Regions from separate parts of the Staphylococcus sp. HMSC071G07 genome, predicted to be linked through region 1. Evidence: riboswitches for the same ligand, from Rfam matches in the RefSeq annotation. Region 1 holds a riboswitch; each other region holds the start of a gene.
The links. A riboswitch is a leader RNA that binds a small molecule or an ion and turns the genes downstream of it on or off. The one in region 1 is predicted to bind thiamine pyrophosphate.

Region 1 (8,354 bases):
ATAATAAGTGTATGAGTTATTTTTATTATACTTCAGTTTAGTACGATAAAGCAATAGAAAAGCGCATTATTTAAAAAAATTATCTAATGCCTTTGGATTTAAGATTTCATGCTAGTTCACTCTATAAAAATTCATACTTCTCGTCCGATGAAACTACTTTAACGCACTCTATACACAAATTAATGATAAATCTTACTTCCTTGTTCTTTAAACTCTTCGGCCTTTTCCTTCATACCTTCTAACTTCTCTTGATGTTCTTCTCTAATATTATGTGAAATCTTCATTGAACAGAATTTAGGTCCACACATACTGCAGAAGTGTGCCACTTTAGCAGCTTCAGCAGGTAAAGTTTGGTCGTGGTATTCTCTAGCTTTTTCAGGATCTAATGAAAGATTAAATTGGTCGATCCATCTGAACTCAAAGCGCGCTTTACTAATCGCATGGTCGCGCTCTTCAGCATTTTTAAGCCCCTTAGCTAAATCAGCCGCATGTGCCGCAATCTTGTAGGTAACAACACCTTCACGCACATCGTCTTTATTCGGCAAACCGAGGTGCTCTTTCGGCGTCACGTAGCATAACATCGCAGTACCATGGCTCGCGATGTTCGCAGCACCAATCGCTGAAGTGATGTGGTCATACGCTGGAGCGATATCTGTCGTTAGCGGGCCTAAAGTGTAGAACGGCGCCTCTTTACAGTAGAAGTCTGCTAAATCTTGGTTCTCCTTAATCTTATGCATTGGAATGTGACCTGGACCTTCAATCATCACTTGCACACCATGGTCCCAAGCGATATCTGTCAGTTCACCTAATGTCTTAAGCTCCGCAATTTGACTCTCGTCATTCGCGTCATAAATCGAACCTGGTCTCAAGCCATCTCCTAGGGACACTGCGATATCGTATTGAGCGAGGATGTCGCATATTTCACTAAAATGCTCGTATAAGAAGCTTTCTTCGTGATGCGCTAAACACCATTGCGCCATGATTGAACCACCACGAGAGACAATACCTGTGAGACGATCGACTGTCATCGGTACGTATTGCAGGCGGACACCCGCGTGGATAGTAAAGTAATCTACGCCTTGTTCAGCTTGTTCGATGAGCGTGTCGCGATAGACTTCCCATGTTAAATCTTCAGCGACACCATCGACTTTTTCTAATGCCTGATAGATAGGTACAGTGCCTACTGGGACAGGTGAGTTGCGTAAAAGATATTCGCGCGTCGCATGAATATTCTTACCTGTAGAAAGATCCATGATCGTATCAGCGCCCCAGTGAATCGCCCACACTAATTTCTCAATCTCTGCTTCGATAGATGAAGAGACAGCAGAGTTTCCGATATTCGCATTAATCTTCACTTGGAAGTTCTTACCGATAATCATCGGTTCAGATTCAGGGTGATTGACGTTATTTGGGATGATTGCACGTCCACGAGCGATTTCTTCACGAACGAACTCCGGTTCGACGTCTTCACGGCAAGCGATAAACTTCATTTCTTTCGTGATGATGCCTTGTTGGGCATAGTACATTTGAGTAACAGGTTTGTCGCTACTAGACTTTCTAGGGTCATACTCAAATGGATGTTCAACTAACTTCTTATGTCCTGCTTTTTTAAAGCCGTTATCAATCGACTGTACACGGCGACCGGTATACGTTTGCGTATCTTGTCGATCTTCAATCCATTGTTCACGCGTCTTAGGGATACCTTTGAAGACGTCGACTTCGTAATCTTTAGAGTGATAAGGTCCTGCAGTATCGTAGACATAGAGTGGTTCATTTGTGCGCGTTTCATTCTCAAAGACTGTTTCTGAGAGGTTTATTTTTCTAAAAGGCACCTTGATATCGCTATCCATACCTTGTCTAAATACGCGTTCACTCGCGGGAAATGCTTTCTGAAGTTCAATATTTTCTTGTTTCATGAAATTAAAGTCCTCCTCCATTAAATTGCGCTAGGAGGGCTTAAGTGGAGAGGTTCAAGAGAAGCGGTTAAGAGAAATCAACTGATAGGCAGGTGAATTGTGGCAGTTAAGAATATAATCAATTTGATTTCTATAATTAAGTAGTAAATATTAAAAAAGCACATCCTTAAGAAGGAATGCGCAAAGAACGACATATAGAGACGTCTCGTGTGTAAGCCATTATCTATTCTGCAAGTGCTTAATAATGATAAATCTCGCACTAATCACGCGTTATCCATATGAAATCCCACGTGGATTGACTTACAAAACGATAGAGTAGAGCAACTAAGCCCTTGTATATTCACTACTCTTCGTACGTTCATTTGCTTCCCTACGCTAGTATTATCTAGTTCAGGTCCAAAGGGTTGAGGAATCCTCCTCTTTCAGCACTTTAAAGCACCCCTAGCAATGTAATATGAAATTACATTTATATCATAGCAATAATTAACAGAAGTTACAAACTTATATTGAATGAATAACTTTACATACTTTTGTAAGTAGCTTTATAAAAAGTAAAAACAATAATACATTAACTTATGAGCGTCTCTTAGAAACATATATTTTCTTCTGATTTAATCTGTATTTTATATTGGAGAGTAAGTGCGTTTACTATTGTTCAAGTAGTAAAATATAATAGTAGAAACTAATACATTATCCCGAAAGAAGGTTTTACCATGTCTCCACAAATAGTAGATATTCATCATCATATTATCCCTCAAATTTATAAACATGCATTGAAGAAGATTGGCGTAACGACAGCAGGTGGTTATCCTATTAAAGATTGGGAGCCTGAAGATAGTCTACGAATGATGGACGAGTTAGGTATTGATGTCGGTGTGACTTCAATTTCAGAGCCAGCGACACTTCCTTTTAAGAAAAAGAAAGCAGCGAAAGTCGCACGTCAAGTCAATGAATACCAAGCTGAACTCAAGGCGAAGTATCCTGGGCGTTTCAAAAGTTTCGCTTTACTCCCTATGCCGCATGTCAAAGAGTCTATCGCGGAAGTGAAATATGCGCTTGAAGAATTAAATTTAGATGGCGTTGGTTTATTGTCTAACTATGGCGATGCGTATTTAGGTGATGATCAGTTCGATTCAGTGATGGCTGAGATTAACCGTCATCAAGGTATCGTCTTTGTACATCCAAGTTCAACGTCAGATAAAGTTGCGAAACCGCAATATGTCTTTGCAGATTTCCTCGAAGAATTTACGTTTAATACGACACGCGCAGCAACGAACCTTGTACTCAGTGGCACGATGGAACGTTATGATCAGTTGAAGTTTATTCTCGCGCATGCAGGTGGAACGTTACCGTATCTGAAATGGCGTATTCATGAGGCGTTAGAGACACAACGCTATATTATGGAAGATCCGAAATCGCGTTTACAGCCGATGATGGGGAGTAAGAAGAAAGATTTAGTGAAGACGGTTATCAAACACCCTGTGAAATATGCGAAGATGTTTAAGCAGTATAAACATGGTCTTGATGACTGGAATACGTTAAACTCAACCGTTTCGGAATACTTTAGTCGATTCTATTACGATACAGCGCTTTCGACAGGGGATGCGACCTTTGCAAGCTTAAAAGAAACGACAGATGTGTCACATGTGCTCTTCGGTTCAGATGCGCATTATGCGCCAGATTCTTGGATAGATAAAATGCAGCAAGATATAAGTCGTACAAATTACTTCACTGAAGAAGAAAAAGAAAGTATATTTAACCGAAATAGCAAACAACTATTCTCATAAAAAAGAAGCTGGATTCCGTTAGTGTTCCCCATGTTAAACGACGTATATTTATACTTAAATCTAACGATAGGGGTAAACGAAATCCAGCTCTTAAATTATTCAGGGTATCGGTCTGATTTACTAATGTTCCCATTCTCATCAAGTAGAGGAGTGAGACCACCACCTGTTGAAACCCAACTTGCTAAATACTGATTTCCAGTCACTTTGTCGGTTAGTATATAAGTTCTAACATTCTTATCACTCGAAGCTTTCTCCGTCACGAAACGGTCTTCATCTTTATCCTTACCAAAAATAGTATTACCTCACTTTCTAAATAATGATTCATACTTTCCATATTGCCTTTCGTCATTCTTTTTATAATCAAAGCATGTAGTATTATTAATACCAGACTAAAGTATGCTAGTAAATGGTGATAGCCAACTAGAGCTACTATAAATATAAGAATTGTTATAAGTGATAAAACATTGCGTCGCGGCCCGCAAATTCGCCTAACCCCCGTATACATATAGAAAAACTGCGCTCTTATTACAGCGCAGTTTTAACAATCACAAATCCTTATTCAATATGGTCTCTATCATCCTCGTGCGTAAAGTTCTTCTTATAATTAACGTAGACTTTAAACAGTTGTAGAAGAACCAAGATTAACGCGAAGAAGGCTAAGACGGAATGATGACCGACTAAAGCCATGATGAGCATGATAATTGCCACAATCAACGTAACAATTGTCGCTAAAGGTGATAGCATACTGTTATCCATTACCTTCAACTCCTTTCGTTAGCGTTCTTAATCTTCTCTGGATCTTTGGCGATATTGAACATAATAGTAGATATTCATGATTAGTCCCACAATACCGACACTCATAACAACGTAGTGGTGATTGATGAAACCACTCACAATCAACGTGATTCCAAGAATCCAGCCTATGATGATTAGTAATAACATCGTGATGTTTGAACGCAAGGATCTTCACTCCATTCTGGGTAGTTGTAGCGTAACATATTTCGAAGTGCCTTAATAACAAAGTCTTTCTCTTTATATTCATTATATACGCTGGGTATAATTAAAGCTAAAATAATTGCGCTACAGCATCCACTAAGCTATAACCACCGAGAAAAGTAATGACTGCAACGACAAGTCCACCAATCACATTCCATTTCCAGTTATTGACATAGTCGCCGAGTAGACGACGGCGATTGACGATAATAAAGATCACAATCGCAACAATCGGCAAGATCATTCCATTTAATGCTTGTGCGACAAGTACCACCTGAAGCGGTTCGAATCCTAAAGCAGAAGAAATAATGCCGACGATGATGATGCATGCAAAGACGGTCTTATATTTCTTGCTCGACATGCCATCTTTCCAACCAAGTAAACTACTAATCGTAGCAGCTGCACCTGTTGGAGAAGCGAGAGCAGAAGAAAGACCTGCGGCAAACAAGCCAATACTCATTGCGTAGGGTGCTGCTTGACCTAAGATAGGTTCTAAAGGTCGAGCGAGCTGGATGACACTCGATACTTCTTCACCTCGAATTAACGTAGCAGCTGAAATTAAGATCGCTGCTGAAATGATTCCACCAATCGTAATTGAAAGAACGGTGTCCCAACGCGCAAAGCGCAGCGCTTTTATACTGTGAAAGCGTTCGTGAACTGCAGTAGAGTGAATAAAGAAATTATAAAGAACTACAGTAGTTCCGATCAAAGCGATAACCGTCAACATAGATCCGTTTGGTACAGTAGGAACCAACGCACCTTTAAATATAGCGCCAACATCAGGCTGCACAAGAATCATCGTTGTAATAAAGATGAGTCCCATGATGACCATCAGTACAATCATGACTTTTTCTAAAAAATCATAATTCCCTAGCACACCAATTAACAAAATAATAATCCCAATAATCGGGGCGACGACATGTTTCGGTAAGTGTAACAAGTAGGCTGCTCCAAGTGACGTCCCAATTAAATCACCGCTAATATAGGCAGCACAACCGAGCGTTACGACGATTAAGATAAACCACACGAGAATGAATTTGCCCACTTTATGTTGAAGTAACGACTGAATGGCTTCCCCAAGTCCTTCGCGTGTTACTAAAGATAGGCGAATAATCATTTCTTGAACGACAATAGTCGCTATTACAGAGAAGACGACTGCCCAAAGTAAACTGTAACCAAAGCCAGCCCCACTTTGTGTCATCGTAGTGACGGTGCCAGGTCCGATAAAGGAAGCGGTGATAATCATACCTGGCCCTAGTGCTTTCAAGATTTGAATCCCTTTAGATAACATACTCCCAACCCCTTGTGCGCATATGAGTTATAGTTAAATGCGCGATGTTTAATTATTGTTCAAATAAGCGACATGACCAGCGAGGACGTACAATACAGCTGTAGAGACGAAGTGTGAAGAGTTCTGATTAGCGTCATTCATTGGATAGACTTCAACGTAATCCATTCCGCATAAACCGAGTTTGCCAAATTCGTGGATGAGCGTGAGTAATTCGAAAGAAGAGAGACCGTTGCCATCTACTGGGCCTCCAGGGTTAAAGGCGAAATCCAAGACATCACTACAAATAGTTAAGTACACCACATCTACATCTTGTTGCGCTTGTTCGTAAATGTATCTAGCGAAAGCCTTTAAATCTTTAGCGGCGCGAATATCATTGATCGTCAGCGTCTTTGCGCCAGCTTCTTCCGCATAGCGACCCGTCTCAGGTTGATTGCGTGGCCCGTGAATACCAGTATGAATAATACTTTCATTACGCACACCTTCAGTCTTATAGAGGTGCATAAAAGGTGTGTTACGCGCGAATTTTTCACCTTCATAATCAGGCATATTATCATAATGTGCATCGAGGTGGATGATGCCGACTTTCTTACCTGTATTCGTCAAAGCTTTCAATATAGGATAGGTCACCCCATGTTCACCGCCGAATCCGACGAGAAACTTACCGCTTTCCCACAAGTTTTGGGTAAAAGTCTCGATGTTGTGATAACTTTCTTCATTATTATGTGCCACGAACGGAACATCTCCAGCATCTCCGAGAGAAAGGTGTTCGCTCACATCAATATGATTGAGTTCTGGTAAATAACAACTATAACGCGCAGAACTCAAACGAATTTGTTTCGGTCCGAGTTCAACGCCTGTATAATCTCCCCAAGTACTTTCACCTTCGAAAGGTGCACCATAGAAGATGACGTCAGTATCTAAAGTTCCAGATTGAACCAAGTTCTTACTATTTAAAAAGCACGGTGTATTACCGTAAATATTATTTTTCATAAACTACCCACTCCTTTATTGTTAGTTATTATATAGTTATCTCTTTGCCTTTTCAAATAAATCTGAAAACTACATAGTGAAATGATTAGTTAATAATTAAGATATTAAGCACTGAGTGAATTAAAGTAAATGGAAGTGGAGGATTCAGAAAGAAATCTTTGTCGCAGAGGTTAGAGGACAGTTATGATAGAGTTAACGCAAGAAAGGGAGTGTACGGATGACGGAAATTTGCCTCGTGAGACATGGTGAAACGGAATGGAATCAACTTGGAAAGCTCCAAGGGCGTACGGATACAGAACTCGATGACAACGGTATTCAGCAAGCGAAAGAATGTGCGAAAGCTTTGAGCGGTCAACAATGGTCAGCTATCGTAACGAGTCCTTTGCGTCGTGCATATCGTACGGCTGAGCTCATCCAAGAACAATTACAGATTCCTCTATTGGAGATGGAGGACTTTATTGAGCGCAGTTTCGGTACAGCAGAGGGGATGACCGTGGAAGAGAGACTAACAGCTTACCCTGATCGAATTTATCCTCAACAGGAAACAGAAGCACATTTGGAGCAGCGTTTACGAGCCGCGTTGAATGAGATTCAAGCGGAATATTCTCATGGTCAGGTGATTGTCGTTTCTCATGGTGCTGTAATTAATTATTTATTGAGAACGATGTGCACGCACGATATGGAAATACCACGCCACAGTTTAGTGAATGGGAGTATGAGTATGATTACTCTCCGCGATGGTGCTTGGCATGTTCAAGACTTTAATATGACGCATCATCTTTCTCATTATAAAGAGATAGGTAAAATGTAAGTGCAGTTCGAGTACATTATATATGTAGGAACGAGTGAAGTTCGTAGATGTTTCGGTAACATCTGCGGACTTTTTTACTGGTAGGAGAGAAAGTGATGGTGTCTGAAGCGGATAAGCGTAACCGGCTTTCTTAATTGGTGAAAGCGTGAGAACATTCTTAAGCGTGAGACGCAATTTCGAATTTCACCGTCACACTTTAAGGCACGCTCAAGCATTTAATCCAAGATGCTCATTAAAAGCATACGAATTCAACGGAAGCAATGGCGTGATAGATATAAATATTACGAAACGAATGCCCGTAATAAGTAGCACGAATTAAACTATAACCCAGTTGTAGCAAAAAAGTTTGAAAAAATTTTGCTTAATTAAGAAGTGCGCTAACTATTTTAAGAGTAAAAATACATCTTTGAAGTAAATAAATACTCGAAAATCAACGGATTGGAATAGTGAGCGTGTAATTTATGACCAAAATGTTACACTTAGGTACGTTTTACGTACATCTAGGCACTCATTTACCACAGTTACGTTCTATCCCTTACACTATAGTTAACAGTTCAGAAGACAAC
Region 2 (8,354 bases), on a different contig from region 1:
ACTGTCCTCGTGCTCCTCCAGTATGAACAACATTTTCAATACCAAGTTTACGCGCTAAGGTATATTGATGATCGTATTCACTATACAATGACATGACATAAGTAGAACCATGCTCACCACAGCAGTGTAAATCAATGATATAATCGGCATTTCTGGTCACTTCCCATACTTTGTGAGCGAGTTGTTCAGTTTGCGTACCACTAGTCTTCCCAGGAAAAATACGATTTAAATCTACTTGATCATATGGTGAAACACGAGAGCGATTGAAGTAAGCTGGCTTGTTAACTATAGGTATAATCTTTACCGTACCTTTAGGAGGGTGTTGATTAAAATAATCAATGAATTGATATGCTGTGTAAATTGCTGTTTGTTCAACTCCATGTATTCCTGCAGTAATGATAAGTTCAGGGCCCTTACCTTCGCCAAAAGTATAAAGATCAAAATTCGAAAGACTTGGTTCATGATAAGTGATGCTTTCCATATATGTTCTCCCTTCCTTATTTGAAATTTATGCTGGCCCATATTGTATTAAGATTGCGACTATTACAAATACAATAGCTAATATTGACCAAATAATCACTAGAGGTAATGCGAAACGTACCCATTTAGAAAAAGGTACACCACCAATTGCAAGTACTGCCATTAACGTTCCTGAAACAGGTGTAATCATATTTGTTATTCCATCGCCCATCTTAAAAGCTATAACAGCCGTTTGACGGGTGATATGCAATACGTCAGAAAGCGGTGTCATTAATGGCATAACTACTGCTGCTTGACCACTCCCAGATGGCACAAGTAAATTGAATACCAAATTAAAAAGAAACATCATCACTCCACCTATAACTGTAGGCATATGACTTAAAGGAATAAATACACTATGAACGAGTGTATCTAGAATTTTTCCTTCCTCCATTAATATTGTTATAGAACGAGCAACTTCAATAATTAAAGCCCCAAATAGAATATTCTTGGCTCCACCAATAAACGTATGAATAAAGTCGTTAGGTTTAATACGTGCGACTATGGCAGTTAACACACCGTCAATTATAAATAACGCTGATAATTCATTTACGTTCCAACCTTTTTGTAAAGATCCATAAACAAAGAGAAGTATAGTTAAAAAGAATAGAATAATGATTAACTTATGTTTCCATGTGAATTTTATTTTCTTATTGTTTTCTTCTTTACTTACACTATCAGAAAATCGTTTTTCTCCCATTATACTTTTAGATGGATCTTTAGAGATTTTTTGCACATAATAAATTAAATAAGAAATAGTAGAAATCATAAATATACAGAAAGTAATAGCTCGAAAAACAGTACCTGAAAATATAGGCAGTTTAGCTATTTTTTGAGCTACGCCTAATGCAATAGGATCAAAAATAGGTGAGACCGCACCTACGTAATAAGAAAAATATATTATCCCTACACCGACAATCGCATCTAAATTAAGTTTCCGAGCCAATATAACACCCAATGGAATAAAAGCAATAACTGCATTAGCACTAACTCCAAAACCATGAATCAAACCGAAAGTAATACCTATTAATATTATAAGTAGATATTTATTGCCACTTGTTTTATCAACTAATTTTTGAACTGCAGCATTAAAAGTTCCTTCACCTTCTATAACTGCAACTGCTCCTCCCATTATAAGAACTAAGAAAATAAGATCTGCTGTGTCAATAAGTCCTTTAGGAATTGCTTTAAATAAATCAAGTATATTCAACAAACCACTATCTACGTATTTAAAGCTCCCTGGTATAACTGTATTACTACTCCCCTTTGTAGCAAATTCACCTGATGGAATAATAAAACTCAATATCCAAACAATCGTGAGCAAACTAAATAAAATCACAAAAGTGTTCGGCATTTTAAATTTCTTTTTCATTTAACCGTCCCCTTTATTTAGTAAGCGCTTACATAAAATTATAAAGTAAATACTTCAAATAATATATTAAATGAAGTATTTACTACAAATTACCACATTTACTCTTAAAATTCTAGAAAATAAGATATCTTTATACTAAAAAGAAGTTTTATCGCAAAGATAGACTTGATATAATTTCTTCGAATTCATCACTAATATTAAGTAAAAAGTGCTAATGAGAATATTCACTAAGATTGAATGAAGTATCCTTATTCTCCACCAGCGCCCACCTCCACCTCTATAACTTTCGTTGCTTATCTCCCCTACTTTGATACACTTTAACTAAATACGATGAAAGGGAGATGTACGATGAATGAGAGATTATTTCACATACTTGAATTGTTAGTTAAGTATCAAACAGAAAGTCCACCCGCACGTAATACAGACCCGCTTCAAGATGAGATTCAACATTTCCTTGAAGCACTAGGCTTCGAAGTCGACCGTTACCCCCTTTATGAGAACGATAGTGTGATTAATGCGACGTTGAAGGGAAGCGATCCTACAGCACCTAAACTCATCCTTAATGGACACGTCGATGTCGCACATGTTGGAGACAGCTCAGATTGGACCTATCCACCTTTCGAACTGACGCAAGTAGATGATTACTTATACGGTCGCGGCGTCGCAGATATGAAAGGTGGCGTCGCTTCCTTATTATATGTATTAGAAAAGTTACATCATGAGCATATCCAACCTCAAGGTGACATTATTGTGCAGTCTGTAGTTGGCGAGGAAGTCGGAGAAGCTGGCACGAAGACAGCCTGCGAACATGCACCTCAAGCGGATTTAGGATTGGTCCTCGATACAAGTGAACAAGTTGCCCAAGGTCAAGGTGGTGTCATTACAGGTTGGATTACCGTTAAAAGCGCTAAGACCGTACACGATGGTGCGCGTCACCAAATGATTCATGCAGGGGGCGGTCTGTACGGTGCCAGTGCGATTGAGAAGATGTCCAAGGTTATTCAAGCGTTAAATGAACTCGAGCGACATTGGGCTGTGACGAAATCTTATCCAGATATGCCTGCAGGTTCTTGAGGGATTTTTAAAATCTTGGTATGCATCACCGCAAAAAGGTTAATAAAAGTAGCGATTGTAAGTCGAAATGACAGAATTAAGACGTCCGGCATAGTAAAAAATGCATATACTCTATGCATCTCGTGATATGAAACTTTCCACTCCTACCTCCCAAATAAATAAAGAGGTCGGAAACGGGCTCCGACCTCTTTATATTATACGGTTATAGGAATGGGAATAAGAGAACTTCTCATTGTTCTCTCGTTGTGCTTGCGTCTTTATACATTAATAAGTATCAGATTTGTTCATAATAATACCCTAGTCGTAACGTAGCGAAGTGACTTGCCACACTTCCTTCATGTATCTTATATTTATCGTTCTCCCATAAGTTTGTTATGACGCGAAATCATTTGAAACTTTTATTGATAGTATTAAAGAGTGTCTTAACATCTGTGTCTTCTGTCAGACCATGCACATTCATACGTCCATCTTTAAATAACGTAAGGGTATAATCTTGATAATGGATAATGGTAGCAAAGTTATTTCTTTTCACAATCGTTCCTGGAAGTAATTCAGCATGGTCGAAGACTTGAGGCTTAAAACGAAATCGAATGGCATTGCCACACAAATCTTCTATCGGATGGTGTTCGTTATGATTCAATAACTGGTAATCGTGTTGGCTGCACACACGACAGTCAGTATCTTTCAAAGCGTCAACATTCATCGTTTGATACTTGACTTGGAAGGTATCGATCGTCACAAGTTTTTTTGAAAAACCGTTACCACTGGCGTATCGTAATAACTCTGACACTTGCATACTTGCCACCTGTTGCACTACAGGTGGCAAGATGCCATTAATTGCGCAACTCTCAGCCGTTTCAGGCATCTCGCCGAATAAGCATTTTAAACAAGGGCCAGTAAAGTCAAAAGCGTACACACTTCCTTTACTGCCGACCACTGCTCCGTAAATCCACGGAATTTGCGCATCGCAAGCCGCTTCATTAATCAAGTAACGCATTTTAAAGTTATCCATACCGTCAATGATGACATCAGGTTGCGTATCACGAATGAGCTGACTAATATTCGTTGGTGTGACTTCCATATATAATGTAGAAATCGGAACCTGAGAATTCACAGTAGCTAATTTGTGTTTCAACGCTTCCACTTTAGGCAACATTTCAGCTACATCCTGCTCATCATATACAGCTTGTCGATGTAAGTTGGACGTTTCCACAATATCCATATCAGCAATGGTCAGTTGTCCTACCCCCATGCGCACAAGCATTTCAGCCGTATGACTTCCTAAAGCACCCGCGCCAATAATCAGAACATGGAGCGCTTCTAGTTGAGATTGTCCTTGTTCACCGAATGGACTAAAGCGCGCTTGTCGTGCATAGCGTGTCATTATAAATAGCCTAATCCTTCAGTTGGGCTAGAAGCTTGCGCAGTATATTTCACAGGAATGCGACCAGCTTCGTATCCTAGACGGCCTGCATGAATGCCTAGTTTCATTGCTTCAGCCATTTTAACTGGATCTTTCGCACTAGAAATTGCAGTATTTAACAAGATACCGTCAGCACCTAGTTCCATCGCTTGAGCCACATCTTTCGGAGAGCCGATACCTGCGTCCACGATGACCGGCACATTAGCTTGCTCGATAATATAACGCAAGTTTAACTGGTTGTTGATACCGCGTCCTGTACCAATTGGTGAAGCGAGTGGCATCACTGCATGTACACCTAACTCTTCGAGACGTTTCGCTAGCACGAGGTCATTTGAAATGTATGGGCAAACTGTGTACCCTTTGTCTAACAACACTTTACATGCTTCGTATGTCTCAAATGGATCAGGTAGCAACGTTTCGTCGTCCCCTATCACTTCTACCTTGATCATGTCACACACACCTGCATGGTTCGCAATTTCGGCTATGCGAATCGCTTCTTTAGCTGTCTTAGCTCCTGCTGTGTTTGGAAAAGTAGTGAATTGACTCATATCCACATTCGCTAATGGATTCGGTAAAGACTTGTCGTATAAATTCATACGACGTACTGCGAATGTGAGTACTTCTGTTTCAGACGCTTCGATCGCTTTCGTTTGTGTCTCTTCATCTTCAAACTTTCCTGTTCCTAAAAATAATCTTGATTTGAACTCGAAATTTCCAATTTTAAACATATTAACCGCCTCCTACGACTTCTAACAATTCTAATTTATCCGCTTCTTTCACGATGGCTTGCTCATATTGATCTCGCTTGAGCAAATCTTCGTTGTGCTCAACAATGACGCGCTTCTCATCTAACTCAAGCTGTTGAATCACATCATGTACGGACAATTCACTATCGAAAGTGAACGTATCGCCATTAATCACACACTTCATTTAATTCACCTCTTACATATGCAAAGTCATTTAAGGCGCCAGGTTTCTGACCGTCAACGAGCCATTCTGTCATCAGTTCCCCGATAACAGGTGATAACAGAATACCGTTACGGTAATGTCCGGTGATGACGAACAGACCTTCTTCAATTTCGTCCATAATCGGCTGTTCACCACGTGTATATGGACGGACACCTGACCAGTGCTTTAATACTTTACTGTTACGCAAACCAGGTATCTTGGCACATGCTTCGTCAAATAGCCATTTTTTACCTGCTTCAGAAACACCGACTGAATAATCGTCTCTCAAGCTCGTCGCCCCAATGAGAAACCGCGATTTATTCTTCGGTACTATATAACAGCCATTCGTCATAAAGACCGTTGTTTCAAGTTTGAGGTCAGGATTCTCAACGAGCAGCACCTCACCTTTCACACCTGTAACTTGTCGTTTCAACGCCTCATCTTCAAGTAAATCTGCACTCCAAGCGCCACCTGCAACGATGACTTGTTCGGCCGTTAAACTTTCGCGATCCGTGTGCACCACATAACCTGAAGATGTATGTTCAATCGCTTGCGCCTCAGTCTGGTACCAGCGATGTACATTGCGCTTATTCAATGACTTGAGCAATGCTTTCGTATACTTATTCGCATTGATTTGATGGTCGTCCGGAATGAGCGTAGCGGCTAACCCAGTGACATCAATCTCACCATTTGTATGGCGCTTTAATGCTTCACGATTTAAATCACGAACGAGCGGATTATACTTGCTTAAGAATTGTGATTGGGCTTCGACAAAGTCGTTGTCTTCAGACTGCGCTGCTAATTTGATAAGCCCAGTTTGTTTAAACTCGATATCGATACCGACCTCTTCTTTGAGGCGCTCACTCAACCCTTCAAAGCGTTTCTGCGATTCTCTCGCTAATTCGTATAGCGGGCTATAATACGTGAACTCATTCTGCGCACCTAACATGCCGCCTGCTTTATACGATGCATGCTTACCTGGTACATCGCGATCCAACACCGCAACGTTCAATTGTTTCGCACTCAACTCTCGTGCGATAGACATTCCCATGACTCCAGATCCTATGATGATGACATCATACATAATCGGACCATTCCTTTCTCAACGCCTTCATCTCTGACGTCGTGACATTTTCAAATAGCGAAATAGCTGCGATACCTGCAAATCCTTTCGGCAATTGTGAAATATTCGTGAGCGTAATTCCTCCCAACGCGACCACTGGTATGGGCTGAGCGACTGCCTCTTTTATTTCTTCGACTGTCCTCGGCGCTAACCCTGGCTTAGACTTTGTAGGAAAAATGTGTCCATACAACACAAAGTCAAGGTCTAAATTTGCTGCCCTTTGGATTGTGGCTGCCGAATGCGTAGACTGACTAACGCGAATATTAGGGTGTGTGTCGACAAATGATTCTAGTTCTTCAGCACTTTCTTTAAAATGAATCGCACTTAAGTGTTGGCGTTCCAATAGCTGAATGTCATTGTGCGCAATCAATTTATCCTTTGGAAAGCCTTGTCGTACTATCTGTTCAATCCATTGTTCGAGTTGATCCATCGGCATAGGCGTACGTAGTATTAGACCGTCGATGTCAGTGGCAAGTTCACGATAGTGTTCTAAATCTTGTACTGTTAAGTTTCGATACGGTGTGATTGCAATAAACAAAGTCGTCACCCCAAATAAAAAAGACGTTATTTTTCCGGCTAGAAAAATAACGTCTACGCATCTTGCTTTATCAACTCGTTGAACGCCACTTTCCTACGCCAGTATGAACTGGATCAGGTTCTAGGAATTCTAAAGTCGATACTTTAATCTCAGCCTTTAACAAAAGCACTTCCAGTGGTTCACTACTCATTTCTATTCAGTTCGTAATTCAATTTTTATATTAACGCAAGCCGAGCTATCTTGCAAGCGGATTCAAGAGTGTAATTAGAAACCTTACTGCTTACGCGTTAACTCTAACAGACCTTTTGTAATGTCTTTCGTTTGCGGATAAACTTGTTGATACAAATTGTAAAACTGCTGATAACGTTGGTGACGCTTAGCATCAGGATGATACACTGCACCGTATTCAATAAATTGTTCTACACAATCTTCTAACGATTCAAACCAACCTAAACCGTAAGCCGCAATCATTGCCGCACCCATACTCGGACCTTCCGCGTTACGTAAAATTTTAATATCAGCATTAAAGATATCTGCTTGTAGTTGAAGCCAGAATTCACTTTGTGCACCGCCGCCAATTGCTACGATTTCTGAAATATTTTTACCAGTTTCGCGCAAATAAGCAATTGAATCATAGAGCGAGAAAGTAATACCTTCTAGGACAGCACGTGCTATATCTGCTTCCGTATGCATCCCGCTAAGACCTATGAAACTGCCTCGGATATTCGCGTCACCATGCGGCGTGCGTTCCCCTGATAGATAAGGGGCGAAGAGCAAACCATTGCTACCAGGTTGCGATTGCGCAGCCAAATCTACAATCTCTGAAAAGTCCAAATTAGGAAAGACGATACGTTTCAGCCAACTCAAGCTATCGCCAGCTGCTAACGTGACGCCCATCGCGTACGACATGTGCATCTTCGCGTGCTTAAACATGTGAATATTGTGATACATCGTCTTATCTTTTTCTGTCTCACACGATAAGACAACACCTGACGTACCAATACTGCATAGCGTTTCGTTCGCGTTCATCACACCAGCGCCTACAGCACCACATGCGTTATCTCCTCCACCAGCGAAGACTGCAACATCATCTTCTAAGCCGAGTTCTTGTGCAAGCGATGTCGTGATATGACCCACTTTCGCCGTCGAAGGAACCAACTCAGGGTAAATGTCTTTCATGCCGAAACGTTCGCCTGTTTCTTTCGACCATGCATTCGTTACAGGATCTAAGAGCAACGTACTTGAACCGTCAGAGTATTCCATGTTGATCTGATTTGTAAATTTAAAGCGCACATAATCTTTCGGCAACATAAAGACATGAGCTTGTTCCCAATTCTCAGGTTCGTGCGCTTTTACC
Region 3 (8,354 bases), on a different contig from region 1:
TTTTTGGAAAAAATATTTTTCATTTAAATAATCGACAATTTTATGTATATAAGCAAGCTTTTTTCTAAACAACGAGGATGGTAAAAGAGAAGAAGTGTTGCCGCTAAAAGTGTGATTCAACTAGAGACTTAAGCGAGTAATTTACAACGTATATATGAATTTACCATTATTGCTCTCGGTATCCGCTCTTTATCTAGATTAATAAAGAATCGTATAACCTGCATCATAAATTTCTTTCTCAATCGCATTCAAATTCGCAGGCGTTTCAAAGGTAATCGTAATATCCCCTTTCGCACCATCAATATCTACCTCACTCACACCAATCATATCAGATAAGATGTGCTTTAATTCTTCGATTTGATCTTGCGTAGAAATCGTTTCTGTATACACGTGTTTAGTTTCCATCTATATCAACTCCTTTCTTACTTAATCTTTCATCAATTTCTGAAATGTGACGAGCAGTTCTTCCATCGCTTCCTCTTCTTCACCTTTATTCACTTTGTTCAGAATGCAACCTTTCATGTGATGGTCTAACAATTGCGTGGCAACACTATTTAACACTGAACGTGTCGCTCTAATTTGTGTGAGAACATCATCACAATAGACATCTTCATCAATCATGCGATTAATGGCTCTCACTTGTCCTTCAATCCGATTTAATCGAGACTTCAAATTTGCTTTGGTCTGTTCAGAATGATGCGCACGATCCATAACAATCCCCCCTAGTGATAATCTAATACGGAGCTATCGTATACCCCGTACCCGTATAAGTCAAGTGAACATCATAATATATCATGTTACAATAATATAGAACTTTTAGAAGATGTCTACAAACTGTTATATAAAGGAGGTTAAAGTATTGTTAGAGTTTATGTACAACGTGTTCCCATCGACCAACTTGATCATCAATATCGTCTTAATTAGCGCGTTTATATTAAACTTAGTGTTTGCCTTTACGATTATCTTTATGGAGCGTCGTCAAGCTGGTGCGATCTGGGCCTGGATCTTAGTTCTCGTCTTCCTGCCGTTAATTGGCTTTATTATTTATTTACTTTTCGGCCGACAGATTCAACGTAAGCATATTTTCAAGCTAGATAAAAAGGACGAAGTCGGACTTCAAATGATTATCAATGATCAACTTGAAGAGCTTCGTCGAGGTGATTTTTCTAAAAACAACCCGTCTATCGTTAAATTTAAAGATATGATTCAAATGTTGCTCTACAATAATGGGGCTTTCTTCACCAATGACAATCAAATCGATATCTATACGGATGGGCATGAGAAATTTGATGCGTTGCTGAAAGATATTTACGCCGCCAAACACTACATACATATTCAATATTATATCTTTAGAAATGACAATTTAGGTAAAAAGATTCTACAAGCTTTGGAAGATAAATTGGACGAAGGACTTGAAGTTAAGATGCTATATGATGATATGGGCTCCCGTGGCTTATCCGTCAAAGCATTCAAACGGTTCCGTCAAAAAGGCGGCGCAGTCGAAGCATTCTTTCCATCGAAATTACCGCTGATTAACTTGCGTATGAATAATCGAAACCATCGTAAAATTGTAGTGATTGATGGAACGATCGGCTACATTGGTGGTTTCAACGTCGGGGACGAATATCTCGGTAAGAAGAAACGTTTCGGCTATTGGCGTGACACGCATCTTCGTGTGACGGGCGATGCTGTAAACGCCCTGCAACTACGCTTTATGTTGGACTGGAATGCTCAATCTTTCCGCGATACGCTCAAGTACGATGAGCGCTACTTCCCTGATGTCGAATCTGGCGGAGACATCGGTATGCAGATTGCGTCGAGCGGTCCGGATGAATTCTGGGAACAAATTAAATATGGGTACTTAAAGATGATTTCAGCAGCGAAATATTCTATTTATATTCAAACACCCTATTTCATACCCGACCAAGCCTTTCTAGATGCGATTAAGATCGCAGCTTTAGGTGGTGTGAATGTTAATATTATGATCCCTAATAAGCCGGATCATCCCTTTGTTTATTGGGCGACTTACAATAACGTTGCATCTCTCATCGAAGCGGGCGTAAACATTTATCATTATGACAATGGCTTTCTCCACGCTAAGACGATGGTCATTGATGATGAGGTAGCAAGTGTAGGCACGACCAATATTGATCACCGTAGCTTTACGTTAAACTTTGAGATCAACGCCTTTATTTACGACCGTGATATAGCAACGCGTTTACGTCATATTTTTGAAAATGACATGAAAGTATCCTACCCTTTAACGAAAGATTTGTATCAACAGCGTAGTTTATGGATTAAATTTAAAGAAGGTATCGCTCAGTTGCTCTCACCTATTTTATAATGACAACGATTAAACATGAACGAACTTCAAAGGAGTTGAAACCTATACTATGGAAAAGACAGAACAAATTTGGCGTGCTGAGCAATATATGAAAGAAGTCCATCAATACGATGCCTCAGGACATGATGTTGCGCATGTCTATCGCGTAGTGAGTTTGGCGCTCTATCTCGCAGATCAAGAAGATGCGTCAGCGGATACGCATGTGATTCATTTGGCAGCTTTATTGCATGATACGGTGGATGAGAAACTATTTATAAAGCAGGATGCGCCTGAACAGCTTCAGCGTTTCTTAACTGAAATTGAATTGACTCACGCAGAAATTGAGAATATACGCCACATCATTCAATATATGAGTTATCGTGGCGGGCGCAATAATCATGTTACTTTATCACTCGAAGGACAAATTGTGAGAGATGCAGATCGATTGGATGCATTAGGTGCAATTGGCATTGCGCGTACGTTCCAATATGCAGGTCATAGTGGCGAAGCGATGTGGACGGGTGACGCGACTTTCGACCAATTAGAGCAAGCGTCTGAGGATGAAATACAATCCCTTTCTCCTTCTGCCATTCAACATTTTTATGAGAAATTGTTTAAGCTGCGTCATTTAATGCATACTAAAAGTGGTCGTACATTAGCGGAACAACGTCATCAGTTTATGAAACAGTTTGTAGAAACATTTCTGACTGAATGGAATTTCGATAAATCACAGTTGGATAAAAAGTGAATGAGGAATCAGAGCGAGAGTAATTGTATGTAGGTTATTCGGGGGCTTAAGGTAGCTTCAGTCCCCCTTCTTGCTTCTTCTTAGCACCAAAAAAAGTGGAATTTCGCTTGAAATTCCACTTTTTCTTTATCTCATATGCATTATTTTTTCTTTTTATTAGAAACAACTTGCGTATTTTTACCTTTTTTCTTGTTGTCAGCATTGTTTTTATTATAAGCATCAATCATAGGCTGTACTTCACGTTGCGCAACTTTAGAATAATGGATGTTTGCGATAAATGTTTGAATAACCAAGAATGCCGCACTGACTGACCAGTACAGACCTAATGCAGAAGATGAACTGTAAGAAATCCAGATAATCATAATTGGTGAAATGATCATCATCATGTAGCCCATTTGTTTCTGCTCTCTTGGCATACTCATACTTGAAACGTATGCTTGTAAGAAGTAAAGTACACCGGCAATAATTGTAATCCAAATGTCAGGTTTTGCAAGGTTGAACCATAAGAAGTGCGGATGTGCTGTAAAGCCACCGCCTGTTGGGTGATACTTCAGTACGAAGAATAAACTCATGATGATAGGCATTTGAATGATGATCGGTAGACAGCCCAACATGTTCTTCATTGGGTTCATGTCATATTTCTTATAAATTTCCATCATTTCTTGGTTTGCTGCCATCTTCTCTTCTTGCGTACGTGAACGTTTCACTTTCTCTTGAACTGCATCAATATCCGGCTTCGCAATCTTCATTTTTTCACGCATCATATGACTATTTTTATAGTTTGATAACATGAAAGGAAGTAAGACGATACGAACCGCTAATACAATGACGATGATCGCAAGACCATAGTTGTCATTAAAGTGCGTACCTAACCAGTGCAAGAGCTGATCCATTGGATGTACAAATGTATTGTAGAAAAAGCCATGTTGCTTTTCAGGTTTAGAATAATCACACCCTGCCAACAATAACATTGCACCTAACAAAGGTAGTAGCGCTTTTCTCTTCATTTTTCCACCTCTAACGATATATTCACACAAAGTTTATTCTATCATACAAGTATAGAAGTAGAAAACAAAAACTGGCGATTTACTGAGATTCTTTCGCACTTTGTAAGAAATTTGCAACAGTACCTCGAATGTCATTACTTTGCGCGATTGCAGAAATGACAGAAACGCCGTCAGCACCTGCTTTGAAGCAGTCTTGGGCATTGTTAGTCGTAATACCGCCAATAGCGACAATGGGTAAGTTGCCTACATATTCTCGAAGTGTTGGAATCATATCTGGTCCCACCGGTGCATTGGCATCATCTTTCGATTGCGTCGCATACATCGGACCGACACCAATATAATCCACATGCGTCAAATCAGAATGCTGATATTCTTCAACATTGCCAACGCTTAAACCGATGATTTTATCTTCAAATTCAGAAGCAAATTCTGCCACTGCTGCGTCGTCCTGACCCACATGAACACCATCAGCGTCAATAGCTTTAGCAAGCTCAATATCATCATTGACGATAAAAGGGACGTCATATTGATGACAGAGCGCCAGGAGTTCTTCGGCAAGTTGACGTTTATCCGCACCTCGTAGTGCTGTCGGTCCTTTTTCACGAAATTGATATAAAGTAATCCCTGCTTCAAGCGCATCTTTCAACACTTCATGAATCATACGCTCACTCTTAATATCTTGTGTACCGCAAATAAAATAAACTTTTAAATCCGTAGCTTTAAACATTATGACACCTCTGTCACTTGCTGACACTGTTCAAGATCTTTAATTGAGACATGAGATAAACGATCGATAAAGTGCATTTTAAAAGTACCTGGACCTGCACCATTCGCTAATGACTCCGCTTGTTCTGCCGCAATGTTGAATGCACTCACTGCCTCTATTAAACATTCCGCATCAGGGTGGCGATCACGTTGTAAGAAACTTGCGATGACCGCGCCGAGCAAGCAACCTGCACCTGTCACTTTCGCGAGTAATGGCGAACCATTCGCTAACTCGAAACAACGCCCCTCTTGAACCACTACATCTTTCTCACCTGTGATCAAAATCGCTGTGTGGAATTTGTCGTATGCTTTCTTAGCGATATCCACAGCATCTAAATCATCTGCGCTATCTGTTCCTTTCATCGTCGTGTCAGAATCAAGAAGCGTCAGAATTTCTGAAGCGTTTCCTTTAATGACTGTTGGACGAACCACTTTCAAGAATTTGCTGCAATAGGACTTACGAAACTTCGAAGCCCCTACTGCAACGGGATCAAAGACAATCGGACAGTCTTTCGATTGCGCGGTGTGAGCAATCGCTAACATGTCCTCACCGCGCGCTTGCGTTACTGTTCCAATGTTAATTAACAAAGCGCCTGCCACTTGAGCGAAAGCATCTGATTCTTCTGGCGCCTCACTCATAGCAGGACTCGCACCTATACTCAATAATCCATTTGCTGTAAAGTTCTTCACCACATCATTCGTGTAGCACACAGTTAATGGATTATTCTCTCGTAATTGATCTAACTTACTCATCATCTAAGCCTTCTTTCTTCATGTACGCGAAATGATTTACTGGGCCGCGTCCTTGCCCAATTTCTGGCGTATACTTAATGCTCAAGGCAATAAAGTCTTTCGCTTTCTTCACAGCTTCGTATATCGTACGCCCCTTTGCAAGTTCTGCAGCAATCACTGCTGAGAAAGTACAACCTGTGCCGTGTGTATGTTTCGTATTATAACGCGGTGATTCAAACGTGTAGACATCATCGCGAGTGAATAAATAGTCTTTCGCATGCGTACGACTTGTCGCATGTCCACCTTTGATTACGACACCCTTACTGCCAATTTCATCTATAAAGATGTGTCCCGCTTTGTAGACATCATCTTCAGATTCAATCTTCATCCCCACGATTTCTTCCGCTTCAGGTAAGTTCGGTGTCGCTACATCTGCGAGTGGTAGTAAAATGTTCTGTAAATTGCCTTTCGCTTGATCATCCATTAATGAGTCGCCACTTTTAGCCAACATCACAGGATCAATCACGTAAGGAATATCAGGATAACGCTCTAAATATTGACGAATTAATTTCATCATATCTTCTGACGCAATCATCCCTGTCTTGATTGCATGTGGAAGCTCATCGTCAAAAACGCTATCTAACTGTTCTTGAAGCCAGTCCAGCTCGAGGTTATGAATATGTTGAACCCCCATTGTGTTCTGAGCGACGATACTCGTAATCGCCGCCATTCCGTATACGCTACAAGAATGGAAAGATTTCAAATCTGCCATGACTCCTGCGCCGCCTGTAGGATCTGTACCTGCTATCGTTAAAGCAATCTTAGGCTTATTCATGCGTTTGACCTCCATAGTTCCACGCTTCTTGGTTGTAAGACATACCGAAGAAATTGCGTTCGTGAATTGTACTTTGTAAGAAACTTTCTTTCACTTCTTGACGTTCTTTGTCATCCATATCGGCAGTTAATTGATCCATTAATTTATCCATCACATCGACTAAGTCATCCATTTCTGTACTGTAGAACTCAAACCATTTCGCTAATACAGAATCACGATTGAGTGCATTGTCATTAAGCGCTCTCTTCGCAATGACTTGATAAACGTATGGACATGGTGCCATCGCTGCTATCGTATGGGCTGCGTTCTCTTTCGCATAAGCATTGTAATACATATGTTTGATGTAGTGATCGCCGCTCGGTGGCCAAACCTTTTCAGTCACAATCTCTTCGTAAGGTTTGTTCACGTAATCCGCTAAGATTTCATGCGCTTCAACTTCGCCATCCACGATAAATTGAATCTGTTCAACGAGGAATTTCACTTCGTCGAGACTTGGCACTTTAGGTATGAGTAATGCATAGATATTCGCAAACTCACGTAAGTAAGATGCGTCAGCTTTGAGATAGAAATAAACCGCTTCATTAGGCAATTTGCCGTGTAACATATCTTGGATAAAAGGATCGTTGTAAATGTCCTCGATAATAGGTTGTGATGCTTCTTTCAATTCTTCGGAAAACTTCATCATTATGCCTCCTAATAAAAAACTACATTCCAACGTAGGAATGTAGTTTTAGACAGAAACATATTGATATTAAGGCTAAAATACTACTTTCCTACGTTGGTACTAACCAATTCAGGTTATAAGGGTCTGACATACCGTCATCTCAGCTTACTAGCTCCCCTAGTAGTTTAATGATTTATTTGATTTAAACATAACAGATTTAGCCTTGTGGTGCAAAAGAATGCGTTGCAATTTCAATATGAACTATTATCTTATTGTTGTTCTTGTTTATGCACTTCAGTCAATTTGTCGATAATCGCTTGAGCTAAAGCTTGACTACCATCATATGCGAAATATTCCGTATGGTTCGCAGATTTCGCATACCAGTCGACCACATGTACATTTTTATACCGTTTCTCAGCGGCGTGAATCTCGCTGTTTACATGGTTCTGATAATCTCTAGGCACACGTGTGGTCACTAGATAAATATTCGCATCTTTCAAAGTGCCGATGAGCTCATCGAGTTGTTCTTTCGTAAAGTCGCCGTTCGTACCGAGTTCAAGAACAACGTCTTGTTTCGGTGAATTATAGTTACTATACGAACCTTGGACGAGTGGTTTCGCTTCAATGAGTTGACGCCCTACTTTACCGTCGATCACTGCTTTCGGTACTTTATCTTGGAAGACTTGACCGATATCCACCATTACGGAATCACCAATTAACAATGGTTCAATCTTCTTCAAATCGAGTTTCTTCGTATCTTTATTAATCTTCGGACCTGTCGTTGGTTGATGTTGATGCAGCTTTTTCTTGTTACTGCTAAATGATGTTTGTTTCTTCTCGTGGTGTTTAGAAGCAAGTGAGTCGAAACGTCCAGTATAGAGTAAGGCAATCGAAGCTACGAAGACGAGTAAAATAAGCCCACGTCCGAAGCGTTTGATTTTAATTGGATTAATAGAGAAAGCCTTCCAACCTTTGCGGCGAATCGGATTCTCTATACAATGATAAGATAGTTCTGTCATCGCTAACATGAGCGCGATATCAATCATATAGGCATACCATGGGATTTGTCCGGCTACAAAATGCTTGTGCGTAAATACGATGACTAGGAAATGCCACAAGTAGAGGCTGTAAGACCTTTTACCAATATAGACAAAGAGTGGATTACCCATCACTTTCGCAAAGTTACCTGAAGGATGCACTGCACTCGCAATGACCAACAACGTGAGTAGTGAAATCGCGTAGAATCCGCCGTGATAAAGCCAACTACTCTCATATTTTAC
Region 4 (8,354 bases), 490 kb from region 1:
GGCTAAGTATGATATTCCTACGGCTGACTATCGTGAAATTTCTAGCAAGAAAGAAGCGCAAGCATATATTCAATCTTGCGACTATCCAGTGGTATTAAAGAAAGATGGTCTCGCGGCAGGAAAAGGCGTTATTATTGCGGACAATTACGATGAAGCAGCAGAAGCGGTTGAAAAATTGTATCCTACAAACGACGAAACTGTAGTTTTTGAGACTTTCCTTGAAGGTGAAGAATTCTCGCTCATGACATTCGTAAATGGAGACTACGCCGTGCCATTCGATTGTATTGCGCAGGATCATAAACGTGCGTTCGACAATGACCAAGGGACGAACACTGGCGGTATGGGCGCTTATTGTCCTGTCCCACATATCAGCTCAGAAGTCATCGAAGAAACGAATCGTCAAATTGCACAACCGATTGCTCGAGCGATGGAGCAAGAAGGCTATCATTTCTTCGGATTATTGTACATCGGTGCGATTCTCACTAAAGAAGGTCCGAAAGTGATTGAATTTAATGCGCGCTTTGGAGACCCTGAAGCTCAAGTCTTACTCACACGTATGGAAAGCGACTTGATGCAACATATTCTCGACTTAGACGCGAAACAACCAATTCACTTTAAGTGGAAAGATCAAGCTGTTGTTGGTGTGATGCTTGCGTCTAAAGGCTATCCTGGTAGCTATGAGAAAGGTAAAGAAGTCTCTGGCTTCACTTTAGATGAAGGTAAATATTTCGTGAGTGGTTTGAAAAAAGAAGGTGACCACTTCGTTACTTCAGGTGGCCGTGTAATCTTAGCTTTAGGAGAAGGCAAAGATATTGCTGAAGCGAAGAAAGCCGCTTATGAAGCAGTAGAACCCGTAGCTAACGATGCTTTATTCTATCGTAATGATATTAGTGACAAAGCGTTACGTTAAGCTAGAGTAGTAATTGAGTGCTGAGCATGCTAACTTAATGTAGATGAATGTACAATGAGACATAATTTAACCCCGTTCCATGAATTGTTTGGAACGGGGTTTTTGAGATGTGGTGAATGTCAATGATTGTCTCAAAGTTCAGCATTGTTTAGTGATAAAAGGGATTGGCTGCTATCGGCTAAGAGCCATCATTTTCTATTGCCAAATCCGCTCGCCTTTTACAAAACTTAAGAAAAATAGCTAGAAATTATGGCTACGTACATCTGGAATGCCTGTCAGTGGTAGCACGTGTGCCAGGTAACAACTGATGGCGAGTAATGCTAAGGTCACAACGATAAACACGATATCTTTGTATGAAAATGGTGCTTTGTAGTAATACGTACGTGGACCATCTTGGAAGCCTTTCATCTCCATCGCGACAGAAAGTTGGTGTGCACGGCGAATGTTCTGACTGAGCAACGGGATAAACAAATGTTTCAAACGTTTCAGCCCTCGATAGTGTTGTGCATCTATAACTTGATAACGCATCTTGAGTGAATGACGCAATTGAATAAATGATGTGATCATAATGGGCACCATACGAATGGCTGCCATAAACGCATAGGCGAACTTCGGTTTCACCTTTAAGTGCTGCATCATACTGTAAAAAATCATGACGATTTCAGAAGTTAATGAAATCAGTATCCCCATAGAGGAGACCGTTAATAAACGTAACGATAAATGTATACCGCGAATGAAACTCTCACGTGTAATATGGATGAAACCAAGTTTAAATAGGGTATGTGTTCCTTCTCCATAAAGAATCATCGATAATGACGATATAATCGCAAACAAAATTGCGAAGAAGGTGAAGATACCTACAACTTTAAACTGTACGCCGTTAAATAAGACTAGAAACAGAAACATCAGTATCGTTGTATAAATCATGATATCGAATTGGTGAATAAAGATGACGAAGACGAATAAGAGTATCGCCATCACAATCTTCGTAATTACATTGACATCATGGACAAAGGTGTTGCGTACTTTCCACGCTTCAAACATGCATATCACCTGTCTTTCTTACTTCATGTAACTGCTGATCTTCGACGTGAATTTGTCGAGAAGGATAGCGTGCAATAATTTCTGGGTCGTGTGTAATCATGATAATCGTCTGACCTTGTGCTACACGTTCTTGGAAGAGTTGGATCAAGTTAAAAGTATTATGGCTATCCAATCCAAAGGTAGGCTCATCCAACATGATGATATCTGCTGGTGAACTTAACGCAGTTGCCACACTCAGACGACGCTTTTGCCCCATAGACAATTCGAACGGATGTTGGTTCTGCACACGTTCTAAATTGAGTAAGCGTAACATCTCTTTCGTTTGTTGTTGTGCTTTCTTGTTATCTTTTTGACTAAATTGAATAAAGATTTCATCATAAACGGATTGCGTAATAAACTGTAGTTCAGGATTTTGATACACGAGATACATATGTTGCGCTGCATCCTTGATTTTCTTTAAATAATGTCCGTCATAGATCATCTTGCCATCGTATTTGATTAACTGCATCATAGATTCGAGCAATGTCGTTTTGCCGGTACCATTTTTACCTGTAATCGTGATCCACTCACCTAAGGAAACGGTAAATTCGTCAAGAGCGATCAACGTCTTGTTACCGCGACGAATAGCTCCATCTTGATAATGAAAGACAGGCTCAGTAGGGGTGGAGGATGTATCCTGTGCTTTGGGCGCATAATCCCATGCATTTGGATGCCATACCCCGTACTCGGTCAGTAGCTCCTCGTGTTGAGCGAGAATTGCTTCGGGTTTGTCATCAGCAATAATCTCGGCGTTATAATTGAGTAGAATGACACGGTCGATGTGTTCCCAAATATGTTCAACCTTATGCTCCACGATCACGACAGTTTGGTCTTCCCAGAAATCTTTGATCTTGCTCCACAATTCAGCTGTGGCTTCTGTATCAAGCATAGCTGTTGGCTCATCTAGGAAAAGGGTCTCAGCTTGTTGCAGTAACGTTTCTGCAATCGCTAATTTCTGTTTCATACCGCCGCTGAGCTGGTTTACGTATTGATCAGGATCAACATTGAGACCTACTGAATCTAAAGCGCGTTGAATCGCTTGGTCCATTTCGGAACGTGGCACTTGTCGATTCTCAAGAATAAAGCCGAGTTCTTCTTTCACTTTCGGCATGCAGAACTGTGTGTCAGGATCTTGAAAAATCATGCCACAATGTTCATCAATATGTAAGTCGTCATATTTCATCGGAAGTTCAATTAATTCAGGAACGATGCCACTTAACACATTTAATAATGTACTCTTACCCGCCCCAGAGGGACCGAGTAAGAGTACTTTCTCTTTGTCATGAATTGTTAAATTGAGACCGTCGAAGATCTTATGTTCACCATTCGGATACTTCAGACGTAAATTTTTAGTCGATAGCACAGTATCGTCTCCTTACAAGTTATCGTAATCTTTTTTAGATGCAGGTCTGAAGAGTTTGGTTACTCCGGTCTGATCCAGCACCTTGACGATGTAGTAAGACAGTAAACCTGCGACTAACAGACCACCGATTAATCTGAAGACGATGTACAGTGTTAAGTTCCAACCTGTCAACTCATTGAGGTAGCCATACGCGAAGTCGAGTGGCAAGGTAATAATCGCTGCCATTAATCCAGCAAGCATAGCTACTGCAGCTGAACGTGATTTGTAGCGGAAGATGAGGAAGATAACCTCACAAGCGACACCTTGGAGTAAACCGTAAATCATCGTAGGGACATCGAAGCGGCCCATGACGATGGTTTCACCAGCACCTGCTGCAAACTCAGCTAGAATTGCGATACCAGGTTTAGGAATGATGAGATAAGCAACGACCGCTGCCATAAACCACATGCCGTAGACGATTTCTTCTACGTGTAAACCAGATATTTTAGAAAAATCATATACGAAATTCCAAACGTTATAAATAATCGCGAAGACGACTGCGATTAAGACTGTGACGAGTATGTCGGAAAGCTTTAAACCTCTTGAAGCTCTTGTCATATCTATTTCCTCCCAATAAAAAACGCACAACCTCATCTAGAAGTTGCGCGAAAAACAAACAGAAAGAAATAAACATTGGATGAAGACTCTGCCGAGTCATAAAAGGCAGAGCTTAACATAATAGTAATCGCTCACTTTCCTACGCTAGTATCATCTAGATCAGGTTCAAAGGGTTTGAGGTTCTACCTCATCTCAGTTATAACATAACACCCCTAGTGCGTTAGATTGATTTGTAATTTAATTCTAATGTAGACTGGTTGAGAACGATTGTCAAGGCTTTCTTGAGATATGTCAGAGAAGTTCGGTTTAGTGGGGTCATAGAGTAGTATAATTACATTAAAAAGCACGTGAAAATGCACGCGCCACATGATATTAGGTGTGAGTGACGCGTGCCTTGCGACTAATAATTATAGGGTTTGTGTTTATCTTACGAATAAAATGTGTAGAATTCGAACGATGTTTGGCTATTAATCTAAAGAATCTTGGACGTTCTGTTTTGTTTCTTTAACGTTATCTTCAGCTTGTTCTTTCTTATCCTTTAATTGCTCTTCTTGTTCTTTTGCTTGTTCAGCTGCTTGTTTGTTCTTATCTTCATTTGTCATGGGAATCAGGCTCCTTTGTTGATTATTCTTACCATTAGTATTATACCCGTTTTAAATAATTTACACACAATAATGTTGTAAAATCTGTTTCTTTACTGGGCGAAATGGAAATAGAAGAAGTAAGTTGAGTTGATAGGTCGCGTGCGTTATAATTTACATACTTATCTCACATTCGAACAAAGCGTTAGTGTGCACACATGAAAGGTAAGCTCAAGTTCAAATGCGATTGCTGTGTGCTATAAACGCTTCATTTACTTTTACAGATAAAGTAGGGATCGAGAATACAAATCGCGACTCAGCTTGTTTACAGAAAAGAACTTAAATTTATAAATTGGTGTGACAAAGCACCATCGTTACTTGTTTCAATGATTTTACATACTGAAACAGACATTGTAGCTCATGTTTAATCATAAGCGAGAAAAGTGTGAGAAATTTCGGTCTCTAGACCTATTTCTTGTACGATATAGAGACAACATGGATATGTTCATATATAATTGTTTTGAGGTGAAATGAATGTCTTTCCTTAAAAAACACGCCGAAATTATATACAGCTATATTATCGGTGCAGTCGCACTGTTAATAGGTGTTATTATATTACTTAATTTATCTTTCATTCACATGCTTAATGGGAAAGATAAGATCAACTTAAACATACATAATGTATGGGACTTTATTAACGCATTCTTTGCAGAAATTATTCGAGTAATGAGTACGTTTATTGGTAGCTTTCCAATCGTCAGTGCGATTATCATCATTCTGTTCGGTTTATTAGTTATCGGTATAGGTATTCTGTTGTTCAGAACAACTTCTTACGACTATGATATTTCTGTATTCTTCTTAGTCATCGGAATACTATTCTTTATCATTACACTCGTCTTGATGACGCAAGTTTATAGTTTCTTTGCGATTATCTTTGTGATTCCTTTTATCATTCACATTGGTTATATCGTTTATAAAGATGATTTAAATCCGAATCATCGTAAATATCATTATTTATGGATTATCTTTAGCTATGGTATTTCTTACCTTATCACGCAAGTTGTGCTATATGGCCGTGTAGACAATAATGATATTATCCCGATTGACATCTTGAGTGTGAATGCTTTCTTCTTAGTGATGTGGTTACTCGGTCAAATGGCGATTTGGAACTTCTTGTTCTTACGTCGCTCTCTTCCGTTAACTAAGCAAGAGTTAGGTGAAGAAGAACCAGAATTATCACGGACGAACAAAGAGTCAATGACGAACCAAACGAAAGAACGTATTAAACACTTACAAGATAAAACGACGGAGATTACTCATAAGACACGTCGTAGTATGGATATTGAAAAAATGCGTAACAAGAAAGATCAATTCGTTGATAAATGGAAACAACGCATCGATATTCAGGAAGATGATGTACCGAAATGGATGCGCAAACCGAAATGGTTGAAATCGTTATATATTGAATTAATTTGTGCAGGAATCATGCTCTTCTTTACACTCATTGAGTTACACAACAGAAGTTCCTTGTTTATGTCAGGGAATTGGGAGTTATCACAAACGCAATATGTTATTGAGTGGATCACTTTATTCTTGCTCATGTTAATCATGATCGTTTATGTGTTATTGACGTTAACCAATTACTTTAAAAATCGATTCTATTATTTACATCTCTTTATTATTAGCATACTCTTCTTCAAATTATTTACAGAGTTTGCGAATATCATGATTCACGGTCAATTATTCTCAACATTCATTACGCCAATTCTGTTCATTATGCTCATTGCAGTCATCGTTGCTTTCGTCATTAAATTACGTGAGCCTGATCGTAATGATAAAGAGAGAATGGAAACTTTAAATTCGAAGTAGTTCTTACTTTTAAAAAGTTAAAATTGAGAATGAGAAGCAGATATGGAAATCAACTCGGTTTCTGTATCTGCTTTTTAAAATGACAAAAGCATTCTGCGGCATTTCAACGCTCATGAAAGAATTGAATTTCTCTAAAGAATAGGAGAGGATAGAATTGGCAAACAAAATGCGAATAAGTCGTAGGCTAAGCTCACTAAAGAATGATAAACTAGGTGAACACAGCATATGATATGGTAGAATTGAAAGTTAAAATAATAACACAATAACAGTGCATAAATAGAAAGGGTGTAAGTGTCAGAGATGAAGACAGCGACATTAAATAAAGGTAAAGAGAAGAAGTATTTGAATCACTATCCATTGATAGATGAAGCGGACCTCTATGCACACGATCATTTGAAAGAGGGGGATATCTTTCAACTCGTGACTGACTCAGGAAATTATATTGCCACAGCTTACGTCGGTCATCAACATAAAGGACTCGGATGGGTGTTGAGCTACGATCAATCAGAAGATATTAATGCCACATTCTTCGTGAATTTATTTGAAGAAGCGCAAGCAGAAAGAGATTATTTCTATCATATTGAAGGTACTAATGCATTCCGTCTCTTTAATGCAGAAGGAGACGGTGTAGGTGGTTTAACCATCGATAATTACGATGGGCATTTGTTGATTCAATGGTATTCGAAAGGGATTTACAAATTTAGATATTTAATTCTACAAGCGATTCGTCAAGTGTTTGATTACACGTCTATTTACGAAAAGATGCGCTTTCCTAATCACACGCACGAAGGTGGCTTTGTTGAAGGCGATGCCCCAGAATTTCCTATTATTATCGAAGAGAACTTCACTTTCTATAACGTCAATCTAGATGATGGTATGATGACGGGACTGTTTCTTGACCAGAAAGATGTGCGTAAGAAACTTCGTGATCACTTTGCGTCACATCGTGATGTGTTAAATCTCTTTAGTTACACAGGTGCATTTTCAGTAGTGGCAGCGAACGAAGCTAAGACAACGACAAGTGTTGACCTCGCTAACCGTTCACGTGAGCTCACTGAAGAGAATTTCGGTGTTAACGCCATCGATCCTGAAACGCAATATATCTATGTCATGGATACCTTTGACTACTATCGTTATGCAGAGCGTCACGGCATTACTTACGATACGATCGTTATTGATCCGCCAAGCTTTGCGCGTAATAAAAAGAAAACATTTTCAGTGCAGAAGGACTACGACAAATTAATCGAGGGAGCGCTGAATATTATTGCGCCTCAAGGTACGTTGCTCTTATGTACAAACCACAGTGAGTTTACGAAGAAACAATTTAAATCAGTGATTAAACAGACACTCAATAAAGCAAGCGTAGACTTTGAGTTTGCGGAAGTGATGGGCTTACCTAAAGACTTTAAGACACATCCGCATTACAAACCATCTAAGTATTTGAAAGCAATTTTCGTACAACTTAAATAAATTATGCTGAATCGGGTATGTAGTCTTGTGAACAATTAACTATGAGGAGCGATGGATCATGAGTTTTACTAATAAGATTACAAACGATGTCACTAGTAAGATTGGAAATAAAGTTCTCAACATTGAAGAGATTAAAGAAAAAAGTAATATTCCTACTACAAAAGCAGAATTAAAGGAACGTCATCGTCGTGCGATGTCATTAGTGAAGAAGAAATCTTTACTTTCTTCTGGCATGAGCGTCGTACCGATTCCTGGATTAGACTTCGGTGTAGATATTAAATTAATGCGCGATATCATTGAAGATTTAAATAAACTGTATGGTTTAGATCACAAACAAGTGAATTCTTTAGGTGATGACACGAAACAACGTATCTTCTCTGCTGCAGCGATTCAAGGTAGCCAATTTATCGGTAAAAAGGTGTCTAACGCAATCTTGAAAGTCGTCATTCGTGATGTAGCAAAACGTGCAGCGGCGAAACAA

Region 2: it holds a riboswitch for thiamine pyrophosphate, as region 1 does, so the genes downstream of both, HMPREF2802_RS08440 (thiamine phosphate synthase) here and thiC (phosphomethylpyrimidine synthase ThiC) in region 1, are expected to answer to the same signal.
Region 3: it holds a riboswitch for thiamine pyrophosphate, as region 1 does, so the genes downstream of both, tenA (thiaminase II) here and thiC (phosphomethylpyrimidine synthase ThiC) in region 1, are expected to answer to the same signal.
Region 4: it holds a riboswitch for thiamine pyrophosphate, as region 1 does, so the genes downstream of both, HMPREF2802_RS05010 (ECF transporter S component) here and thiC (phosphomethylpyrimidine synthase ThiC) in region 1, are expected to answer to the same signal.

What each region holds. Positions count from the first base shown of each region.
Region 1 covers NZ_KV804768.1:632,763-641,116, reverse strand. Annotated here, with positions in the region: gene thiC (phosphomethylpyrimidine synthase ThiC) at 180-1,916, opposite strand; TPP riboswitch at 2,267-2,369, opposite strand; gene HMPREF2802_RS07470 (amidohydrolase family protein) at 2,630-3,703, shown strand; gene HMPREF2802_RS11850 (DUF6440 family protein) at 3,799-3,963, opposite strand; gene HMPREF2802_RS07465 (hypothetical protein) at 4,259-4,459, opposite strand; gene HMPREF2802_RS12160 (hypothetical protein) at 4,487-4,663, opposite strand; gene HMPREF2802_RS07460 (Nramp family divalent metal transporter) at 4,770-5,987, opposite strand; gene HMPREF2802_RS07455 (agmatinase family protein) at 6,036-6,977, opposite strand; gene HMPREF2802_RS07450 (histidine phosphatase family protein) at 7,195-7,788, shown strand.
Region 2 covers NZ_KV804778.1:19,436-27,789, reverse strand. Annotated here, with positions in the region: gene HMPREF2802_RS08475 (succinylglutamate desuccinylase/aspartoacylase family protein) at 1-481, opposite strand, end outside; gene HMPREF2802_RS08470 (YfcC family protein) at 509-1,891, opposite strand; partial or broken gene HMPREF2802_RS08465 (M20/M25/M40 family metallo-hydrolase) at 2,240-2,962, shown strand; gene HMPREF2802_RS08460 (ThiF family adenylyltransferase) at 3,351-4,349, opposite strand; gene HMPREF2802_RS08455 (thiazole synthase) at 4,349-5,116, opposite strand; gene thiS (sulfur carrier protein ThiS) at 5,118-5,318, opposite strand; gene thiO (glycine oxidase ThiO) at 5,302-6,420, opposite strand; gene HMPREF2802_RS08440 (thiamine phosphate synthase) at 6,413-6,997, opposite strand; TPP riboswitch at 7,071-7,180, opposite strand; gene xylB (xylulokinase) at 7,271-8,354, opposite strand, start outside.
Region 3 covers NZ_KV804785.1:18,552-26,905, forward strand. Annotated here, with positions in the region: gene HMPREF2802_RS10980 (putative copper chaperone CsoZ) at 199-405, opposite strand; gene csoR (copper-sensing transcriptional repressor CsoR) at 427-711, opposite strand; gene cls (cardiolipin synthase) at 872-2,344, shown strand; gene HMPREF2802_RS10995 (HD domain-containing protein) at 2,394-3,071, shown strand; gene yidC (membrane protein insertase YidC) at 3,212-4,078, opposite strand; gene thiE (thiamine phosphate synthase) at 4,158-4,805, opposite strand; gene thiM (hydroxyethylthiazole kinase) at 4,805-5,596, opposite strand; gene thiD (bifunctional hydroxymethylpyrimidine kinase/phosphomethylpyrimidine kinase) at 5,589-6,410, opposite strand; gene tenA (thiaminase II) at 6,403-7,092, opposite strand; TPP riboswitch at 7,164-7,263, opposite strand; gene HMPREF2802_RS11025 (acyltransferase family protein) at 7,344-8,354, opposite strand, start outside.
Region 4 covers NZ_KV804768.1:139,903-148,256, reverse strand. Annotated here, with positions in the region: gene purD (phosphoribosylamine--glycine ligase) at 1-910, shown strand, start outside; gene HMPREF2802_RS05020 (energy-coupling factor transporter transmembrane component T family protein) at 1,151-1,954, opposite strand; gene HMPREF2802_RS05015 (ABC transporter ATP-binding protein) at 1,947-3,356, opposite strand; gene HMPREF2802_RS05010 (ECF transporter S component) at 3,369-3,953, opposite strand; TPP riboswitch at 4,073-4,177, opposite strand; gene graF (glycopeptide resistance-associated protein GraF) at 4,421-4,555, opposite strand; gene auxA (lipoteichoic acid stability factor AuxA) at 5,069-6,403, shown strand; gene HMPREF2802_RS05000 (class I SAM-dependent rRNA methyltransferase) at 6,704-7,873, shown strand; gene HMPREF2802_RS04995 (hypothetical protein) at 7,932-8,354, shown strand, end outside.